2 regions of the Lactococcus sp. DD01 genome follow, and region 1 is predicted to be linked to the other one. Evidence: riboswitches for the same ligand, from Rfam matches in the RefSeq annotation. Region 1 holds a riboswitch; the other holds the start of a gene.
What was found. Region 1 has a riboswitch for lysine ahead of LACDD01_RS10120 (amino acid permease). Riboswitches for the same ligand answer to the same signal wherever they lie in the genome.
Positions count from the first base shown of each region.

Region 2: another riboswitch for lysine. It lies ahead of LACDD01_RS05280 (ABC transporter permease subunit); the one in region 1 lies ahead of LACDD01_RS10120 (amino acid permease).

Region 1 is NZ_KQ968942.1:69,359-76,918, reverse strand. It holds gene recX (recombination regulator RecX) at 1-618, shown strand, start outside; gene LACDD01_RS10155 (MurR/RpiR family transcriptional regulator) at 701-1,549, shown strand; gene LACDD01_RS10150 (DUF960 domain-containing protein) at 1,581-1,889, shown strand; gene LACDD01_RS10145 (metallophosphoesterase) at 1,923-2,690, opposite strand; gene rpsR (30S ribosomal protein S18) at 2,799-3,044, opposite strand; gene ssb (single-stranded DNA-binding protein) at 3,164-3,658, opposite strand; gene rpsF (30S ribosomal protein S6) at 3,696-3,989, opposite strand; gene LACDD01_RS10125 (hypothetical protein) at 4,175-4,387, opposite strand; lysine riboswitch at 4,602-4,778, shown strand; gene LACDD01_RS10120 (amino acid permease) at 4,854-6,317, shown strand; gene dnaX (DNA polymerase III subunit gamma/tau) at 6,353-7,560, opposite strand, start outside.
Region 2 is NZ_KQ968939.1:1,081,605-1,089,164, forward strand. It holds gene murD (UDP-N-acetylmuramoyl-L-alanine--D-glutamate ligase) at 1-1,129, opposite strand, end outside; gene LACDD01_RS05275 (amino acid ABC transporter ATP-binding protein) at 1,269-2,006, opposite strand; gene LACDD01_RS05280 (ABC transporter permease subunit) at 2,007-3,578, opposite strand; lysine riboswitch at 3,667-3,834, opposite strand; gene LACDD01_RS05285 (HAMP domain-containing histidine kinase) at 3,974-5,464, opposite strand; gene LACDD01_RS05290 (response regulator transcription factor) at 5,552-6,247, opposite strand; gene LACDD01_RS05295 (YceD family protein) at 6,349-6,900, opposite strand; gene LACDD01_RS05300 (type B 50S ribosomal protein L31) at 7,116-7,358, opposite strand; gene LACDD01_RS05305 (PTS fructose transporter subunit IIABC) at 7,470-7,560, opposite strand, start outside.

The sequences.
Region 1 (7,560 bases):
GCACTTTACTTTATCTCCTACAAGGCTCGGACATCATCAGAAGTCAAAAAGTACCTCTATGAACACAATATCCAACCAATTCAAATCGAAGCGATCATTGACAACCTTACTAAAAATGGTCTCCTCAACGACCGAGCTTATATCGAAAGTTATATCCAGGGAAAAGTACGCACAGCAAGTGCTGGTCCTTATCAGATCAAACAGAAACTCCACCTAAAGGGGCTAGATTTACAACTTATTGATGAGGGTATAGCACAAGTTTTCAATGAAGAAAAACAAATTGACGTGGCTGTCGCTCTTGCGGAAAAGATAGTCCGTCAAAAAGCAAGTCGTCACACTCGACAACAACTAAAACAAAAAATCACACAAGGACTCACTGCTAAGGGTTTTTCCTATGCCATTAGCGCTATAGCTCTTGAAAGTCTAGAACTTGAAGTGGATGAAGAAAATGAGTTAGAGCTCCTTTACACTGAACTCGACAAAAGTGCCCGTAAATACAGTAGAAAATACGAAGGCTATGAGCTTAAGCAACGCATCACCCAAGCCTTAGCCCGTAAAGGTTTCGACTTTAGTGATATTTCTAGCGCAATACGAGACTATGATTTTGAAGAGGAATAAATCAACTTTCTCTTTAAAAGCATTTCCCATTTTCCACCTCAAAATTGTGTTATGATATAATAAAAGCAAGACTGGAAAGCATATGACACAATCTCTCATCACACGTATCAACTCTTATTACGATAATCTCAGTAAATCTGATCAAGCCATTTCAAATTACTTGATTGAAAATATGGACACGGCTGCCCGCTTATCCATTCAAGAATTCGCAAAGAATACTAAAGTATCTACTGCAACCATTTCGCGTTTTGCCAAAAAAATCGGTTTTGATTCATTTCAAGATTTAAAGTTAGCTATCCACAGCACCGAAAAATTTAAATCCGACAACTTTTTCAGCGAACTATCGCCAGAAGATAGCTATAAAGATATTCTTGCCAAGAATTTTACAAGTAATATTTCTTCTCTCAATGCAACATTGCAGCTGATAGAGAGCGAAACTTTGGATAAGGTTATGAACATCCTCCTATCCGCCAAAACATGTGGTTTTTTTGGTCTGGGTGGCTCTAATGCCGTTGCTTTAATTGCTTACCATAAATTTTTGCGTATGCCACTGCAAACGGTATATCATCAGGATTTTCATTATCAACAAATGTTGGCTTCTAAACTGACCGAAAAAGACTGTGCTTTTGTTATCTCACATACTGGTAAAAACAAAGATACACTGAAAATCGTTGATATTTTGAAGAGCAATCACGTTCCTGTGATTGCCATTACGTCATTTGCCAACTCAGCCTTGGTGAAAAAAAGCGACTTGGCACTTATTTCAATCGCTGAAGAAATATCTTTTCGACCTGAAGCTGTCGCTTCAACCGTTTCTCAAATTAGTCTTCTCGATGCCATCTTTTTGATGTACGGGATGAAAGCTCAGGATTCAATCGAAGATACTTTGGAAAACATTCGAGAAGTGATCAGCCAAACCCGTTTAAATTAAACTAGAAAGTTAATGATAAAGGAGGACCAAAATGGCATTTACTGAAACAAAAGGACGCTATGCAAGCTATGGAACTGTCTCTAGTATTCCTGGTGAAATCATTGACAGTTTTTGGTTCATCATTGACAATCAGCTAAAAGGCGTTATCCCGCTTGAGCCCCTTATCAATTTTGAATTACTCAACCAAAAAGGACTGCTTTCTGTGAAATTTTCACAGCCGCACAATCCTTTAACCATTACAGTTGATTTCCAATACCCTTTTAATAATTCTTGGCCTCGGCATTTCCATGCTGTTGATAATAATGGTAAAGAAACCATTATCTCTTCACAAGAACGTTAAACAAAAGTCTCCAGATAAAATTCTGGAGACTTTTTAAATTTCATAATAGACGATTTCTGGAGGAACACCAAATCTGATTGGTAAAAAGGTTAGGCCAATACCGGCATTGACAAAAAGTTTTGTATATTTCCCTAATATGTATAGACCAGAATCATACACCTTTGAGCCATCATTACGTAAGCGCAAATTACCAAGACGAATTTGCCCACCATGGCTATGTCCTGCAACGACTAAATCATATTTTTCAGGAAATTCTACTTGTAAAATCGTATCCGGCTCATGAATCATTAAAATCGAAAACTTTCCTTGCTCAGGGACCATACTAAAATTTGGTTGTCCTTCACGTAAATCATCAAGTCCGGTTAATGATACTGTTCCTGACATGAGTGATTGGTTGGTAAGTACAGTAAAACCTGCTTCCTTTAGAAAAGTTCTTATATAGTTAGCATCCCCTTCATGCGAAAAATCATGATTACCCAAAATCGCAAATTTTCCTAAGGGTGCTTCAAGTTCTGCTAAAATTTCTTTTACCTTATCAACATCATGCGCTTGCGCCCAATCGACTTTATCAAATAAGTCGCCTGTGAACAAGATCAAGTCAGGTTGTGTTTTATTTATGTGTTTTGAAAATTTAAAAAAGCGGCGTGGATGTGTGTGCCAATTAAAATGTGTATCGGTAAAGTGTGCAACTTTCAGCCCGGCTGTGTTTGAAATTTTCACTTGTCGCACACGCATCAAATGCGGTTCAACGAAAATACCATAAGCCAAAAGGCAGAAAAGTAAAATTATAATCCATGTCATTGCTTTATTTTACCATATTCAGATTTTTTATTCTTCATAATGAGATTCACGCTCCCTATTGTATCAAAGCACGTAACAAAAAAACACCCGAAGGTGCCTAGTTATTTCTTAGTTTTCGTCTGAAGCTACGAATGGCAAGAGAGCCATAACACGTGCGCGTTTGATAGCTGTAACCACTTTACGTTGGTTTTTAGCTGAAGTACCAGTTACGCGACGTGGCAAGATTTTACCACGTTCTGAGATAAAACGTTTCAAGAGTTCAGTGTCTTTGTAATCAACAACTTCGATTTTGTTAGCTGCGATAAAGTCAACTTTTTTACGGCGTTTGAAGCCACCACGTTTTTGAAAAGCCATAGTGTGTTTCTCCTTATATTATTGTATGATGTTGTTGAGTAGAAAAGTCAATACGGATACCGCTTTTATACTCAACGAATAGGGCTCAGTTAGACTGCCTTGTACAGCTGCCTTACTTATTAGAATGGAAGATCATCATCTGAGATTTCCATCGGTGAGCCACCAAATGGATCTGCATCACGACCAAAATCAGGTGTTGAATTTCCTGCTGAGCTGTTAGAGCCAGCAAAAGGACGATTTTGTGATTGTTGTTGCTGTGGTGCAGAATATGAACCAGAGCCACCTTCACGTGCGGCACGACTTTCAAGCATTTGGAAGTTATCAGCCAATACTTCGGTCACGTAAACACGTTGACCTTCTTTGTTTTCATAATTTCGCACTTGAATACTACCTGTTACACCAATCAAGGCACCTTTTTTAGCCCAATTTGCCAAGTTTTCAGCAGATTGACGCCAGATGACACAGTTAATGAAATCAGCTTCACGTTCGCCTTGCGCGTTTTTAAAACGACGGTTAACAGCAATCGTAAATGTAGCAACCGCAGTATTTTGCGGTGTGTATCGCAGTTCAGGGTCACGCACAACGCGTCCGACCAAAACAACATTATTAATCATGATGCTTCTCCTTTAAATTTGTCCAGCTAAACTAGAATTAAGCTTCTACTTTAGTGATCATGTGACGAAGAATGTCGCCGTTAATCTTAGCAAGACGGTCAAATTCGCTCAAAGCTTCTGAATCAGTAGCAGCTTCAAGAGTTACGATGTGGTAGATACCTTCGCGGAAGTCTTGAATTTCGTAAGCGAGTTTGCGTGTTTCCCAGTCTTTAGACTCAAGATTAGCAGCACCGTTGTCAGTCAAGATACTATCGAAACGTTCAACGAGGGCTTTCTTTGCTTCTTCTTCAATGTTTGGACGAATAATATAAAGAATTTCGTATTTTGTCATTGATTTTTCCTCCTTTTGGACTAATGACACAGGTTGGAGCCTGTGTAAGTTATGAGTTTTTACTCACAAGTATATATTCTATCAAATTTAGCTACATTTTGCAAGTTGATTTATCTTATTTATTCTATTATAAAATAAAAAATAACCCTCTGCCTCTGCAGAAGATTTCTCATCATTTTTTATTATTAAGCGACTACCTCAAGCACATTAGCTGGAATGTAGCGATACTCACCTTCTTTCGATTGATAATAGCCAAGCTTTTTCACGATAAAATGCAACTTGCAACGGCTATCAAAGCGCTGGTATAAGTGGGAGATTTCCCCTTCCTGGCTACGGGTTACGCATACTATTTTTTCTCCCACGTAAGTTGGAGATACATATTTTGGGGTAAACGTCATTGAAAACCACCTCCAGATATAATTGAGATGAAAACGCAATCATCTCTTCTTATATTATAACTCTTTTTAATCTCTAAAACAAATGTCTAGATTTTTAATGGCTAAACATTAAAAAATCTGTAATTTTAAACAACAACGTGTATAATTATTCAAATCTAGCAGGCTCGTCCTTGACATCCCTCTCAAATTAATCTAAAATATTCATAAATACTTAATAAACGATAGAGGTCGCAACCAATAATAAGCTAAGCAGAGCTAGAGCATGCTGAGAAGTTTAGCCCAGGAGCGGTTGCCGAAAGAAAAGTTATGCTCACCGACTTTTCTTGGTTTAGCGGGAAATACCTGTTAAACTGTCGTGGTCTAACTATGACCATGATGCGCTATTCGGATGAAAGATCTTTCTGACGTTTAGCAATCTCTAGGGATTGCTTTTTGTATTAATATTTATAAATTTAGGAGAGAAGTAATGGATAATACTTCAAATAATGAGGCCACGCCATCCACGCAAGTTAAACGTGGCCTTAAACATCGTCACTTAACAATGATTGCCTTAGGAGGAACTATTGGCACCGGGCTATTTGTTGCATCAGGCGCAACGATTTCTCAAGCTGGACCTTTAGGCGCGTTAGTTGCCTATGTCGCCATTGGGCTCATGGTTTTCTTCCTTATGACGTCTTTAGGTGAAATGGCTTCCTATCTTCCAGTATCAGGCTCTTTTGCTTCTTTCGCTGACCGTTATGTAGATAAAGCTTTCGGCTTCGCTATGGGATGGAACTATTGGTTTAACTCAGCAATTACTGTAGCGGTTGAGGCAGCTACAGTTGGTGTTATTATGCAGTTCTGGTTGCCCCATGTGCCCACATGGATATGGTCGACTATTGTGATTGCGCTCATCCTCTTGGTTAACCTCATTTCAGCTAAAGCTTATGGTGAAGCAGAATTTTGGATGGCGACAATTAAAGTCATCGCTGTTATCGCCTTTATCGTGATTGGTCTCGCAACAATTTTTGGAGTTATGAGTTATAAGCCAGATGTGGCACGCAATCTTTCTGCTGGAGGAAATCATGGTTTTGTCGGTGGTATTGGAGGTATGATTGCTGTCTTCATGATTGCAGGCTTCTCTTTCCAAGGTACAGAAATCGTTGGTATCGCAGCCGGCGAGTCAGAAAACCCTGAGAAAAATGTACCCTCAGCGATTAAACAAGTCTTTTGGCGGATTATTATTTTCTATTTCCTCTCAATATTCGTAATCGGTGCCTTGGTTTACTATAAAGACCCTAGTCTTCTCCGTGCAGCAACCCAAAGCGACATTACCGTTTCTCCATTTACCTTGGTATTTGAACGTGCTGGCTTAGCTGCTGCTGCATCCGTTATGAATGCTGTCATCTTAACCTCGGTTATTTCATCTGCAAACTCTTGGTTATATGCTGCTTCTCGCATGCTTTTTGGTATGGCAAAAGAGGGGCATGCACCGAAAATCTTCGCTAAAACAAATACAAGTAACGGCGTACCAATTTATGCAATTTTAGCGACTGTTGCCATCGGTCTTTTGGCCTTCTTAACAAGTATCTTCGGAACTGAAATTTATTTCTATTTGGTCGCTGCTTCCGGTTTGTCTGGTTTCTTGGCTTGGATTGGAATTGCTATCTGCCATTTCCGCTTCCGCCGTGCTTTTATTAAACAAGGTCATAAACTTTCTGAGTTAGGCTACCATGCTAAATGGTTCCCTATTGGACCAATCATCGCTCTTATTCTTTCAATCATTATCGTTATCGGGCAAATTACTACCGTAACGATGAATGCGCAAAGCATCATTACGACCTACCTTGCTTTACCTCTCTTCTTGATTTTATATTTCTCTTACAAAATCGTGAAGAAAACAAAACTTATTCCGCTTGAAGAAGTTGATTTAAGCCGTGATATTGATTAAAACGACTAAAAAAAAAAACGCCATAAGGCGTTTTTTTAGTCGTTGATTATCTTCACTTTTTCGCCAAAAAATTCTTTAGCCTTACTTACAAGAACTTCTTCTGCTTCTGGCTCAGATTCCGTATCTTTTGTAACATGCTGCTCCCCTTTTTTAAGGCTTAAGACATACTCTTGACGTACAGACTGCCAATCTTGCTCTGCTAAAGCAATAATCTCAGGCGAGAATCCCAATATTGATGACATTAAATTGCCAAAAGTTAATTGTAGGTTTTCATTTTCCGTAACACGCTTTGCTAAATTACCATGAGGAAAAGTAACTACCACAAAATTACTTGAGGCTGCCACGGGGGCAGTATTATTGATTAAGGCACGGTCTGAAGGTTTGGTAAAGCTGGAAACAATTTCAGGCCATGCACCAAAAACTGCTTGACGAGCTTCGTTGGTCGCTTCCTTTAAAGCTTTAAAAACCAAATCTTGATTTACAGTGTACTTTTCGGTGACTGTTTTCGTTTTCACTTGCTGCTTAATTTGAACTTCTTGACTGACAGTGGATACCACCGTTTGGTTGCCCGTTTCTGCCAATTTAGCTTTTAGCTCTGCAACTTCTGCTTTTAAAGCCTGAAGCTCATGGCTCAAACTTTCCGGAACTTCCTTATCTTCCGCAGAAGAATAAGCACCTGCATCTACAAGACGCATCGTCATCACATCAGCAGCAATTTTGCTCTGTGTTGTTTCTTTAATAATTTTCAGAGACTCAATCGCAATGTTGATCCATTGGTAAAGACGAGGTCGTGGGATTTCATTATTTTCCCGCAAAAGCAAATCACGGAAATAAGTTAAGAGATCTTCCGTAAAACGCAACATATTTTTACCTTCAAGAAAGATTTTCTCCAAAGCATCAAGTGCAGTTGGTCCATCTGAAGCGGTCAATGCTGCAACATAAGAGACAAGCGCTTCATTGGCAATGGAGCCTGTCACTAAAAGAGCATCCTTCTCTGCAAGCTTGCCATCAGAAAAACTTAAGGCCTGATCCAATAAACTCAAGGCATCACGCATTCCTCCCTCGGCAGATTTTGCAATGACATCAAGTGCCGCATCTTCAAACTCAATCTTCTCATCAGCTAAAACTTCTGCTAAGTGCTGACGAATATCATTTGTCGTGATAGCTTTAAAAGCAAATCTCTGCACACGACTAATAATTGTTGCCGGAATTTTTTGAAGCTCAGTTGTTGCTAAAACAAAGA
Region 2 (7,560 bases), on a different contig from region 1:
GAACCATACCTTTAATCCCTGTTACAGAATCCGCGAGGTCTTCAAAGCCATTTCCACGGTCTAGTCCGCCAGCTAAGAGCCATAAGCGACTATTTTCAAAACCTGACAAAGCTTTTTCTGTTGCCAGTATATTTGTGGCCTTGCTATCATTGTAGACTTTACGTCCTGCAAGTTCACCAAGATACTGCAAGCGATGTTTCACACCCGAAAAGCTTGTCAGCACTTCAATAATTGCATGATTTTTAGCACCCGAAAGCTTGGCAACAGCTATTGCTGCCAGAGCATTCTCTAAATTATGTTCCCCAGGCAAAGCTAGGTCATCTGCATCCATGATGAATTCATCACGAAAATAAAGTTTACCTTCCAGCGCATAAGCACCATCAACTTTATTTTCAGTTGCAAATGGCACAACTCGAGCTGCTGTGTGCTCTGCTAGAGCACGACATTTTTCCTGATTAAAGTTGAGAATAAGGTATTGCTCAGAAGTTAAGTTTTCTTGAATACGCCATTTGGCAGCTTCATAAGCTTCTTGAGAGCCATGATAATCTAAATGCGATGAAAAGATATTGGTAATGAGAGCGATTTGAGGCTTAAAATCTACAATTCCCATCAGTTGAAAACTTGAGAGTTCCATTACCAAAGTATCTTGAGCACTCGCATGGGCAGCTACTTCAGAAGCGGGAAAACCAATATTTCCTGCTAATTTTGCAGACTGACCATCCGCATTTAAAATATCTGCTATCAGCGTTGTTGTTGTTGTCTTACCATTGGTTCCAGTAATCCCAATAATTGGAGCTTCCGAAACAAGATAAGCAAGTTCAACTTCCGTAACAACTGGAATCTTTTTCTCCAATGCTTTCTTTATCATTGGGTTATCATAACGAATACCTGGATTTTTTACCATAAAATCAAAATCTTCGTCTAAAAGTTCAAGGGGATGGCTACCACAGATAACTTCAATGCCTTCTTCCAAGAGGGCTTGCGCGGCAGGGTTTTCTTCAAAAGCCTTTCCGTCATTTACAGTTACGTGTGCACCTAGAGTATGAAGCAAGCGGGCTGCAGCTTCTCCTGATTTTGCTAATCCGAGGATGAGTACTTTTTTTTCTTCAAAAGTTTTGATTTTTTTCATTGTTCCTATTCTTTCTACTTCCCTCTATTTTACCGCTATTTACCTATTTTTTCAATATAGAGTTTGTATTTGAAAGTTTTACTGTGAAAATAAGAGGTCTTTTGCAAAGAAAAAAAGAGCATAAGCTTGCTCTTTTTATTTAAGCTTTCAAGAAGCGTGAAAGGAAAGCGCGCGTCCGTTCTTCTTTCGGAGCTCCGAAGATTTCCGCTGGCCGTCCTTCTTCAGCAATAACCCCTTTATCCATGAAAATTACACGATCACTTACATCACGCGCGAATTCCATTTCATGTGTAACGATAACCATTGTTAATCCTGTTTCAGCCAGTCCTTTCATTGTCTGTAAGACTTCGCCTACCATTTCGGGATCAAGCGCTGAAGTCGGCTCGTCAAATAATATCACATCTGGATTCATAGAAATTGCACGAGCAATCGCCACACGTTGTTTTTGTCCGCCGGAGAGTTGTGCAGGTTTGGCATTAGCAAAGCTTGCCATGCCCACTTTTTCCAGATTCTCGAGCGCAATAGTCCGAGCTTCTTCTTGGCTTTTTTTCAATACTGTAACTTGCCCAGCCATAACATTTTCGATAACATTCATATTGTTAAACAAGTTGAAGCTTTGGAAAACCATGCCCAGATGCGTGCGATATTTAGGAATATCGAAGCCTTTTGCTAAAACATTTTCACCTTTATAAATTATTTCCCCACCAGATGGCTTCTCCAATAAATTGATTGAACGAAGTAATGTCGATTTACCACTTCCAGATGAACCAATAATCGAAATAACTTCGCCTTGATTTACCGTTAAGTGAATGTCTTTTAACACTTCATTACTGCCAAATGATTTTTTTAAATGATTGATTTCTAAGATTGCTGTCATTTAAGCGTCCCCCGGTTCTTGTACTTGCATTTGATTTTGGATTGGGACGTAAGCGTCTGGTCCATCCATTTTTCTTTCTACAAAGCGTAGAATACGTGTTACTGTAAATGTTAAGACAAAGTAAATTGCACAGATGACAGCAAAGGTTTGGAAATACATAAAGTTTTGTTGCGCCACTGTTGTCCCTTGGAAAAAGAGCTCAGTTACTGAAATTACAGATAAGACTGATGTATCTTTGATATTAATGACAAATTCATTTCCTGTTGCTGGAAGAATATTTCGCAAGACTTGTGGTAAAACAACCTTGCGCATAGTTTGCCCATGTGTCATTCCGATAGCTTGCGCGGCTTCAAATTGCCCTTGATCCACAGAGAAAATACCGCCACGTACAATCTCCGACATATAAGCACCTGTATTGATGGACACAATAATTAGCGCAGCTAAGGTCCGATCCAAACTCAAGCCAAAAGCTAGAGCTGTTCCATAGTAAAGCACCATTGCTTGAACAATCATTGGTGTACCACGGAAAATTTCAATATAAGCTGAAATAAGCCAGCCAAATACTTTATGTAAAAAGGCTAAAAATTTATTACTAATTTCTGGAATAGTACGATAAACACCAATAAGAAGACCTAAAACTGTACCAATAATCGTACCAATCAAAGAGATGAATAAGGTCATCCCTGTACCATTAAGAAACTGTTTGCCGTTATCTCTTACAATACTGATAATTTGATCATACCAAGCGCCTTGTGTTTTAGCTTCTGGTTGAGCAGCAATCATTTCATCCATCAGTTCTTTTTGGTCTTGAGGTGTAAAACCTGTCAAAAAGCTATTAATTACAGGTAAGTTGGGATCATTTTTACGTAAACCTACTGCGACTGTTGTATCATCAGAGTTTGTGACAAAACCTTTTCCTTCGCCAAATTCAATCATTTTGAAGTCTGGATTTGCTTTTTCTGCTGTCACTCCTTCGGGACGTTCAGCTACATAACCATCGATGGCTCCACTTTGTAAAGCCACACGCATGCTTGAAAAATCTTTCATTGCTGTTTGCTTGTTAGCACTTTCAATCTGGTCAATCATGTTATAGTGAAAAGTTCCCAGCTGAGCAGTGATTTTTGCACCAGAGAAGTCTGCTAAACTCGATGCTTGAGCAAAGGGACCGCCACTTTTGACCATCATTACAAGGTTAGATGTGTAATACGGTTCTGAAAAGGCGATTTGTTCTCTACGTTCCGCAGTTGGCGACATTCCTGCAATAATGCCATCGATTTTTCCGGATTTTAGAGCTGGCAGCAAGCCATCCCAACTTGATTTGACGATTACTAATTCTTTATTTAACTTATCAGCAAGTTTTTTTGCAACTTGTACATCGTAACCATTAGCCCATTGGCCATCTACACCATCAATAGGGACAGCACCGTTGCTATCATCATATTGTGTCCAGTTAAAAGGGGCATATGCAGCTTCCATTCCGACACGGAACTGTTCTGCACTCACTTTTGAACTACCGATAAATAATACCGTAAACAACGTCGCGACAAGTAAGAATAAGTTTGTTCTTCTCATAATACTCTCTCTTTCATTTTTCCAAATAAAAAGCAACCTTTACACAGAGAGGTTGCTAAACGTTGTACGTGATTCATATTATCAGTAAGTAACGAATAGCACTCCGCAAAACTGCGACAGTTCAGCAAGTATCCCTTGCTGCCCCAACAAACTCACTTGGACGAGTGAATTCATTTCGGCAATGTCTCCTCCGTTTTACTTCAACGCTTGTCCAGCTCAGTAAAACTTCCTATTCATTGCGACCTCTATCATTTTATTTGTATATTGTATTTTAAATCTTAACCTTTTTTTAAACGAATGTCAACAATTTTCTCGAATTATCAAAAAACTCAAGAAATAAGATTAAGATTAAAAGCCTAGCAAGTACTTTTAGATACTCAGTAGAATTTTTATATTTATTTAATCTTAGGAATTTTTAAAGTAAATTTCGATCCTTCGCCTACAATGGAAGTCACACTGACATCCCCGTCATAGTTTTCCACTATGCGTTGGATAATAGACAGACCAAGACCTGTTCCACCTATATCTCGATTTCGTGCTTTATCGGCACGGAAAAAGCGCTCAAAGACATGTTTTAAATCTTCTTGACTAATGCCATAGCCACGATCCTCAACTGTCGTAATAATGTATTTGTCATCTTCTTCTAGATGGATTTTCACTTCTTGGCGATCTTTAGGCGAGTATTTTATCGCATTATCAATCAAAATTTTTAAGCCTTGTTCATAATGGTTGGGATAAATATGAGCCAATCTACCCGGCGTCAAGTAATTTTCAACAGTTAAATTTAAATCAGGATGAATAAGGAGAAAGTTTTTCTTAAGAAAATTAGAAACTTCTGTTGGATCACAGATCAGATCTTCATCTTGAAAATCAATGCTTTCAAGACGGGCCAATGCAAGCATCTCCTCTAACATCGTTCTCATCGTGCTAACTTCTTCTATACTGGCCTGTAAAGACTCCTCAAGCACTTCCGGATCATTTTTCCCCCATCGATTCAAGAGATTCAAATGACCATCTAAAACTGCAAGTGGCGTACGTAGCTCGTGACTGACATCAGAAACAAAACGTTTCTGCTGATCAACGTAATCGTTAAGCTTAATCATCATGTCGTTATAAACAGTCGCCAGTTCTTCAATTTCATCGCCTGTTTGAATCACTACAGGTTTGAAATCCGCCTTCAAATTATTGGCACGTGTAGTAATCGCATCGTGCAAACGCTCTAGAGGCTTGATATAGCGACTTGCCATAAAATAACCGACAAACTGAGCAATAAAGAGAGCAATAATTTCTAAGATAATCAGGGCAATCAGTAGCTTTGTTCGCACGCTGTAATAATAACTCATATCATAGAAAGCCTGCACATAGCCAATCAGTTTCCCTGTTTTTTTAGAATGAACGGGTCGTTCAACCAAATAACCAGAATATTCACCAAATGTACGTACAGCATGAGTAGAATCCCCCACATCTTTCCTTAGCGGGAAACCATACGAATTGGTCGAATAAATCAAATTTTCACCGACATCAAAAACATAAAAAGACTTCCTAGAACCAATCATACTTCCAAGTGTTTCTAGCTCATTTTCTTTTCCCTGACTGGATGCTGTGTAGTCTTTGGCATAAGCCAAATAATTTGCAAGATTGTCTTCCGACAGTTTGCTTTCCGATTGGGATAAACTTTGCTCAACATTGTCCAGAGCTTTCATCATGTCCTCTTTTTCAGAATTGATGAAGGTTGTTATGGTCAGTTGATAAACCAATACTGTAAAAATAGTGAAGGTTATAAAACAAAAAATCGTATTTGCAAAGGCCCAACGTAGCATGATGCTTCGCTTACGCTCGGGCAGATTTTCTGCTTTTTTCTTCTTCGAATCAAAAAATTTTACCATGTCGCATTTTTCTATTTCTTTACATCGCCATAAAAGGAATAAATCTAGTGGCAAAACCACTAGAAATCTTCTTATATATTCCCTATATTATTTGCGGTCACGCATGACATATCCCATACCACGAACCGTTTGAATATAACTTTCGCGGCCTTCCACGTCAATTTTGTTACGCAAATAGCGGATATAAACGTCAACAACGTTTGTTTCTGTACCTTCTTCGTAACCCCATACTTCAGAAACCAAGTATTCGCGTGTTACGACGTCACCCACATTTTGCATCAGGGTCAAAAGCAAATCGTATTCACGACGTGTAAGGTCAATAACTTTTTTTCCGCGATGTACAGTGCGGTTTGTTTTATCAATTACCAAATCACGGAATGAAGTATTGTCTGATTTTTCAATCGTGTGGATATGGTCTTCACGACGGAAGAGTGAACGGACACGCGCTAACAATTCTTCAATTGCGAATGGTTTTGTAATATAGTCATCCGCTCCAATATCAAGACCTGCTACACGATCCATTGTTGAGTCACGTGCAGTCATCATAATAATATGTGTATCTTTTTCACGGCGTAAGCGTCGTGCAACTTCAAAGCCATCCAGCTCTGGGAGCATTAAGTCGAGCAAAATCAAATCATAATCTTTTGACATTGCTTCTTCAAGACCTTTACGACCATTGTCTTGAACCGCAGTTTGATATCCTTCGTGTTCAAGCTCAAGTGAAACAAATCTCGCAATGTTTTTATCGTCTTCGATAATCAAAATACGTTTAGATGAATTCATAGTTTAGCCTCATTAATATCTTTTCTTTTTAATTTTATTTCCTCTATAATGAAATTATAATATAATTGTAATTTTGTTGCAAGTGTTTTATGAGATTTTTCTTAATTTTTTTCTTCGGAAAAGAAATCTGCCAATCCTGCAAAAGGTGATTTATTTTCTTTATCTGCTTCTTCTTCTTTTTGTTTCTGATAGTCTGCTTCAGACAAGACAGACCAGTTCTTGCCAGAAGGTAAACTTGTAGCTCCAGCTTTCTCATCTTCTGCTAAAATTTGCAAGGGAATTTCTAAAAGAATATTATCAGCTACCGATTCTGATAGACTAATCCAATCTGCTTCCAATGTAAATATCATGTCACTGTCCAGTAAATCTTCATTCTTTTTAAGAAACTCATCTGTGGTGAAGGCTTCATTCACAGCGATTGACATAAGATACTCTACTGGCTTCAAGCTCCGTGATGATGGTAAAGTCAAATCCACTTCAAGTGTATAATCCAAGTAATAGATGCCATCGTCATAGGCGATTTGTCCTTGAACATTTACAGGTTTTGCATCAAGGATTTCTTCTGAGCGTTGCTTAAGTTCTTCCGTTAAATCAAGCGCTTCTTCGAATTTAATTATTTTCTTTTTTGATACTTCTAAAATAGACCATTTCATATTTTATTTTTCCTTTATCTTTATAGTGAGTTTAAAAGAAGGCATATTCACGCATGCCTTTAATTTTATATGTGTATACTATCTGTTTCTATTATATGATATTTTTTTAATTTTTATAGCCCAATGAACTAAAAGATGTTCAGAATTTGCTTACAGTTGGACTTGATTTACCATAGCAAATTTGAGCGATAATAAAAAAGCGCCGAAGCACTTTTTTATTTTCCATATTTCTTGTTGAAACGAGCGATACGTCCGTCCGCTGCTTGGAATTTTTGACGGCCAGTGTAGAATGGATGTGAGTCAGAAGAGATTTCCACACGAATCAATGGATAAGTGTTTCCGTCTTCCCATTCAACAGTTTCTTTCGAACCTTTAGTTGAACCGCTCAAGAATTTAAAACCAGTAGTTGTATCCAAGAACACAACAGGTTGGTAATTAGGATGGATGTCTTTTTTCATTTTGCAAAATTTCCTTTCTGCCTTGGACTGTTTGCCAGACCAAAGTTTGTTAGACCTTAATATTCTAACAGATTTGTTGCTGAAATTCAAGCTTTTTTGTTATTTAAAATACTATTTTTCTTTTTTCAAATAACCGAACATCAAACCAGAAACAAGAGCACCAATCAAAACAAAGAGAAGGTATAAAAGTGGGCCATTTGTT